2 regions of the Klebsiella sp. PK01 genome follow, and region 2 is predicted to be linked to the other one. Evidence: predicted binding sites of a transcription regulator. Region 2 holds the regulator's gene; the other holds the start of a gene.
The links. The regulator PurR, encoded in region 2, represses purine synthesis genes. The targets are predictions, from matches to a motif close to CANGCAAACGTTTGCNTG.
Positions count from the first base shown of each region.

Region 1: a site for PurR is predicted at 2,194-2,211, ahead of pyrD (quinone-dependent dihydroorotate dehydrogenase). Genes of this name have one in related genera too.

Region 1 covers NZ_JBYEZM010000007.1:53,555-56,893, forward strand. The annotation lists gene AC22LX_RS20575 (YcbX family protein) at 1-379, shown strand, start outside; gene zapC (cell division protein ZapC) at 376-918, opposite strand; gene pyrD (quinone-dependent dihydroorotate dehydrogenase) at 1,088-2,098, opposite strand; gene ssuE (NADPH-dependent FMN reductase) at 2,347-2,922, shown strand; gene AC22LX_RS20595 (sulfonate ABC transporter substrate-binding protein) at 2,915-3,339, shown strand, end outside.
Region 2 covers NZ_JBYEZM010000001.1:708,573-711,911, forward strand. The annotation lists gene AC22LX_RS03440 (MFS transporter) at 1-852, opposite strand, end outside; gene cydH (cytochrome bd-I oxidase subunit CydH) at 1,012-1,101, opposite strand; gene purR (HTH-type transcriptional repressor PurR) at 1,397-2,422, shown strand; gene punR (DNA-binding transcriptional activator PunR) at 2,443-3,339, opposite strand, start outside.

The DNA of each region.
Region 1 (3,339 bases), on a different contig from region 2:
CCAGAATCTGATCGCCCGCAACAGCGGCGTGATCCGCGTGGGTGATGAAGTGGAAGTGCTGACCCGTGGTCCGGCTAAAGCCTATGGCGCCGGCGATAGCGACGATACCCTGGCGGCGGATACGCAGCCAAAAGCGACGGTTGAGATTGAGTGGCAAGGGCAACAGTTTACCGGCAATAACCAGCAGGTACTGCTGGAGCAACTGGAACAACAGGGTATTCGTATCCCTTATTCCTGCCGCGCCGGGATCTGCGGCAGCTGTCGTATCCGCCTCGAAGAGGGAGAAGTGAGTCCGTTAAAGAAAAATGCGGTCGCCGCGGATGGCACCATTTTATGCTGCAGCTGCGTACCGAAAACCGCGCTGCGCCTGGCGCCTTAAACCGCCTGTCCGAGGCTGTAGCTGGCCGCGCTCTGCGCCGGCTGCAGCCTGTCATTCATAATTTTTATCACATCGCCTAACTGCATCACCCGGCCAGCCAGAGTTAGTCCAGGCTGCGCCAGCAGGCAAAGCGTGGCGTTTTCACCCGGTTCGACCACCAGCAAATTGACCTGCTCGCCGGTATCGCTGATCCACACGCTGGCAGCGTCGCCGCTGGCGGGTTGCCAGTTCTGCTGATGCGTGGTGAAATGCCAGCTCTTCGGCATCTGCGGTTTTAGAAAACGGATCGCGGTTAAGGCATTTAATACTAATTCGGCACGCTGCTCTTTGTTTAATTCAATTTCGCGGCATTTTTCTTCAAAAGAAAAATAAAGCGCCGCGTCATCGACGCAGAATCCCGACGGTGCGAAAGCGTCAGGCGTTAACATGCGCCGGGCAAAACGTGAGCGAAATAACATACCATTGGCCAGATCGAGCATCATGCGGTCATGCTCTTCGTCGTAATACCAACGCCAGTTATCGTCAGGTTTAATCCGCATTTCTACCCCCGTCCTCTTCCACTTCCTTCTGCAAAGCAATGGCATCCTGCTACAGAATAATTTCTAAAATTAAGAAAAGACTAAAATGTCTAAATAAGCAACAATGAAGGAATATAAAACAACCAGGGCCGGAAATAAAGCCCTGGGGAAGATTCAGAGACGGAAAAGATTAGATGTGTGTAACAATTTCTTTAATCAGCGGCGGGCCTTTAAAAATAAACCCGGAATAAATCTGCACCAGCGTGGCGCCAGCAGCCAGCTTTTCACGAGCGGCAATCACCGAGTCAATACCGCCAACTCCGATAATTGGCAAACGACCATTTAATTCCGTCGCCAGCATACGAATAATTTCGGTGCTTTTTAATTGTAATGGACGACCACTCAACCCACCGGTTTCATCACAATGCTTCATCCCCTGGACCAGTGAACGATCGAGGGTGGTATTGGTAGCAATGACGCCATCAATATTATGGCGAACTAAGCTGTCGGCCACCTGGATCAATTCCTCGACGGAAAGATCCGGGGCGATCTTCACCGCCACAGGAACATATTTTTGATGTTTCTGTTGAAGTTCGAGCTGCTTATTTTTAATACCGCCGAGTAAATCATCCAGCGCTTCACCATATTGTAGAGTACGTAGCCCTGGGGTATTCGGCGAGGAGATATTAATGGCGATATATCCAGCGTATGGATAGACTTTTTCCATACAAATCAGATAATCATCTTTACCCTGCTCAACCGGGGTATCTTTATTTTTACCGATATTAATCCCCAGTACGCCGTCAAAATGCGCTTTTTTCACATTCTCGACCAGGTTATCAACACCGTGGTTATTAAAGCCCATGCGGTTGATCAAACCTTCGGCATCGACGAGACGGAAGATCCTCGGCTTGTCATTGCCCGGCTGTGGACGCGGGGTTACGGTACCAATTTCAATTGAGCCGAAGCCCATCGCACCGAGCGCATCAATGCACTCGCCGTTTTTATCAAGCCCGGCCGCCAGCCCCAGCGGATTCTTGAAAGTGAGCCCCATGCAGGTAACGGGTTTCGACGGTACTTTTTGCCGAACCAGTATTTCCAGCGGCGTGCCGGTTACGCGGCGTAATTGTTGGAAGGTTACTTCATGAGCGCGCTCAGGATCGAGCTGAAAAAGAGCTTTACGAACGAAGGGATAGTACATGAACTCTCCTGGATTCCCGGTGTGCAAACCGGGGGCGTATTATGTTCGATCCGCGCCCGAAAGGGAATTGACCTGCGACAAAAAATCACGTGTCCAACGCAAACGTTTACTTCTCTACCGCCTGTTATGCGCATTTTGGCAATTTAACGCCGGAAAAATCATTTAGGGAAATAAACGCCCTCTGTCACACTGCCATAAAATGTTATCAATTATAGATAAATGCAAACATTTGGTTATAAGGAGAGAGTATGCGCGTTATTACACTCGCGGGCAGTCCCCGCTACCCTTCTCGCTCAAGCGCATTGCTGGAGTACACCAGAGAGAAACTTGCCGCAGCCGACATCGAAGTCTATCACTGGCATTTACAGAATTTTGATCCCGAAGATCTGCTTTACGCCCGCTTCGATAACCCCGCTCTGCATACCTTAAATGAACAACTGGCCGGCGCCGATGGCCTGATTATCGCCACCCCCGTCTATAAAGCCTCTTTTTCCGGCGCGCTGAAGACGCTGCTCGACCTGCTGCCGGAACGCGCTCTGGAAGGCAAAATTGTCCTGCCGCTGGCGACAGGCGGCACCATCGCCCATATGCTGGCGGTCGATTACGCTCTGAAACCGGTGCTTAATGCCCTGAAAGCGCAGGAAATCTTACATGGCGTTTTCGCCGATGATAGCCAGGTCACCGATTATCAACACAAGCCGCAGTTCACACCGAATCTGCAAAACCGTCTCGACCAGGCGCTGGAGACCTTCTGGCAGGCGCTGAATCGGCGCAACAGCCGTATCTCCGGACTAAAGACATTACAGGGGGTTGAGCATGCTTAATCCTCTGCGTGCCCTGACCCTCGGCGGGCTACTCATGCTTTCCTTTATTACGCATGCGGCCCCGCAGGCGCCGGAAGCGTTACGCATCGGCTACCAGAAAGGCAGCGTCAGTATGGTGCTGGCGAAGAGCCATCAACTGCTGGAGCAGCGCTATCCGCAAACGAAGATTTCATGGGTCGAGTTTCCCGCCGGACCGCAAATGCTGGAAGCGCTGAACGTCGGCAGTATTGATATCGGCAGTACTGGCGATATTCCACCGATTTTCGCTCAGGCTGCCGGCGCCGATCTGGTCTATATCGGCGCGGAACCTGCGAAACCGAAAGCGGAAGTGATTCTGGTCGCCGATAACAGCCCAATCAAAAGCGTGGCAGAACTGAAAGGACGTAAGGTGGCGTTCCAGAAGGGCTCCAGCTCGCA
Region 2 (3,339 bases):
CGGAATAGCCAACATGATGGCAATCAACAACAGCAGGAATCCTTTCAAAGTGCCGGAGACTGAACGGTCGGCAAACTTACCGCCCAGATAGTTGCCAAGCGAGAAACCGACGCCGATTAATACCAGCATGGCGGTAACAAACAGCGGTGAAGCGTTGGTGATGGTATGCAGTACCGGAGAAATGTAGGTATACAGCGTGAACATTGCCCCGGCGCCCAGCACGGTGGTCAACAGCGCAGAGAGTACCTGAGGCCGCATTAATACCGACAGCTCGCGCTTCACGTTCGGACGCTCGCCGGCGCTACCTTTCGGCAGGGAGAACCACAGGCTTACCATCGCAATTAACCCCAGACCCGCCGTGGCCAGGAACGACATTCGCCAGCCGATGGTTTCACCAAGCCAGGTGGCAGCCGGTACGCCGCCGATATTGGCAATGGTCAGCCCCATAAACATGGTCGCAACCGCGCTGGCCTGTTTGTGTTTTGGCACCACGCTTGCGGCAACGACCGAGCCAAGGCCAAAGAACGCGCCATGATTGAGGCTGGTGATAATGCGCGACAGCAGTAGCGTCGTGTAATCCGGCGCAATAGAAGAGAGCACGTTGCCGAGGGTGAAGATCCCCATCAGGAAGATCAATGCATTGCGGCGAGCGCGATGCGACAGCAGTAACGTCATTAACGGCGCGCCGACCATCACGCCAATGGCATAGGCGCTAATCAGCATCCCCGCGGCCGGAATAGAAACATCTACGCCTTTGGCGATAACCGGCAGTAATCCCATCGGGGAAAACTCAGTGGTACCGATACCAAAGGCACCGATCGCCAACGCGAGTAAGGGAAAGTTGATTTTCATTCAGAGACTCCATCAGGCCGATTCAGGACACGGCATTACATCAGAAGCCAAAAGCATGACATCAATCACAGAAAAACAGAAGTAAACGAAATGACAAAAGATTTTTGCAGATCTGCTAATAATGGCGGGATAGGAGGGGAAGCCCCCTCCCTGCTGGAATCAGTGCAGTACCGCGGTCAACGCGGCGGCGACGATCAGACCCAGAACAATAACCGTCGTTGTCAGCGAAAACTTTAAATTTGTGTCCATCAATTTTCTCCCCTGATTATCCCCACATAGAAAGTGAGCTTGCTCATTTTTGCACAAAAATATGCAAAAATCTTCCCGGATTTAGAGTGATGCACATTTTTGCTCTTCCCCTTTGCCGCGAGATAGGACAAAATCCCACGCTAATTTGAAAGCGTATCGGCCATTGACCCCTTCCTGTCGTTCTGTGTCGTTTTCCCAGGTGTTGCAATGTTGATCATTGTATACAGGGTGTGTATAGGCAAACGTTTACGTATCGATAATCAGACGATCAGGTCAAGGTCTGGAGTGAGAAGTAATGGCAACTATTAAAGATGTAGCGAAACGCGCAAACGTTTCCACTACAACTGTATCACATGTGATTAACAAAACCCGTTTCGTGGCGGAAGAGACGCGCAATGCGGTGTGGGCGGCAATTAAAGAACTCCACTATTCGCCAAGCGCCGTGGCTCGCAGCCTGAAAGTCAATCACACTAAATCGATCGGTCTGCTGGCCACCAGCAGCGAAGCGGCCTATTTCGCTGAAATTATCGAATCCGTAGAAAAAAGCTGCTTCCAGAAAGGCTATACCCTGATTCTGGGCAACGCCTGGAACGATCCGGAAAAACAGCGCGCCTACTTGTCTATGATGGCGCAAAAGCGCGTTGACGGCCTGCTGGTGATGTGTTCCGAGTACCCGGAGTCCGTACTCAGTATGCTCGAAGAGTATCGTCATATCCCGATGGTGGTGATGGACTGGGGTGAAGCCAAAGCGGACTTTACCGACTCGGTTATCGATAATGCCTTTGAAGGCGGCTATATCGCCGGCCGTTACCTGATTGAACGCGGCCATCGTGAAATTGGCGTTATTCCGGGCCCGCTTGAGCGTAACACCGGTGCCGGACGCCTGGCAGGCTTCATGCAGGCAATGAAAGAAGCGCATATCAATGTGCCGGAAAACTGGATTGTTCAGGGCGACTTTGAACCGGAATCCGGCTACCGCGCCATGCAGCAGATCCTCAATCAGCAGCACCGCCCAACCGCCGTGTTCTGCGGCGGCGACATCATGGCGATGGGCGCTATCTGCGCCGCCGACGAAATGGGCCTGCGCGTACCGCAGGACATTTCGCTGATCGGCTATGATAACGTGCGTAACGCCCGCTACTTCAGCCCGGCGCTGACCACTATACATCAGCCAAAGGACTCGCTCGGGGAAGCGGCATTCAATATGCTGCTCGATCGCATTGTTAATAAACGTGAAGAGTCGCAGTCCATTGAGGTACATCCGCGTCTTATCGAGCGCCGCTCGGTTGCCGACGGCCCGTTCGTCGATTATCGCCGCTAACGCCCTCCCCCCGGCGCCGGTTATTCCGGCGCCCGCAACCACTCCCGATTCAACGTTTCGCTGTCGCCAAGATAGTCAAGTAGCCAGCTCAAAGCGGGTGAGGCATCGCTTTGTTGCCAGGTCAGGCAGCAGGCGGCATCCGGGAATGGGTTTTCCAGCGTTAAGGCCGTCCACTCCCCGCTATCAATATGCGGGCGGGCAAAGTGGCCTGGCACCATCCCGACGCACAATCCTGCTGAAAGACAGGTGGCTGAAGATTCCCAATCCGGCACCACCACCCGCTTCTGGTTATCCAGCAGCCAGGTTGTGCGCTTCGGCAGCGAGCGTGAGGTATCTTCGCGCACCAGTGACGGCCAGTTGCGCAACACGTCATCGCTGAGCGGCCCTTCCATCTGCGCCAGCGGATGGCTGCTGGCGACGACACAATGCCAGTTCAGCATCCCCATATCGCGGAAAGCGTAACGCCCGCCCACCGGAATCGAACGCGTCGCGCCAATAGCTAATTCTACCCGCCCATCGGCTAACGCATCCCAGACGCCGTTGAAAACTTCCTGAAAAACGATCAGTTCGACATCGCTAAAATGGCGATAAAAATCAACAATCATCTGGCGCATCCGCGCCGGTTTAACGATATCGTCCACCGCAATCGACAGCTGGCCACGCCAGCCGTTAGCAATCTGCTGGCACTGCTGGCGGGTGATCTGCATTTTTTTGATAACAGAACGTCCTTCCTGCAAAAACCAGTGCCCGGCGGGGGTCAATTCAACATCACGATGGCGACGTTCAAAAAGCGGAACCGCAAGCCACTCCTCCAGTTGTCGCACCGTATAGCTCACCGCCGAAGGTACGCGGTGCAACTCCTGCGCCGCGGCGCTGAAACTCCCGTTACGCGCCACAGCATCAACCACTTCTAAGGA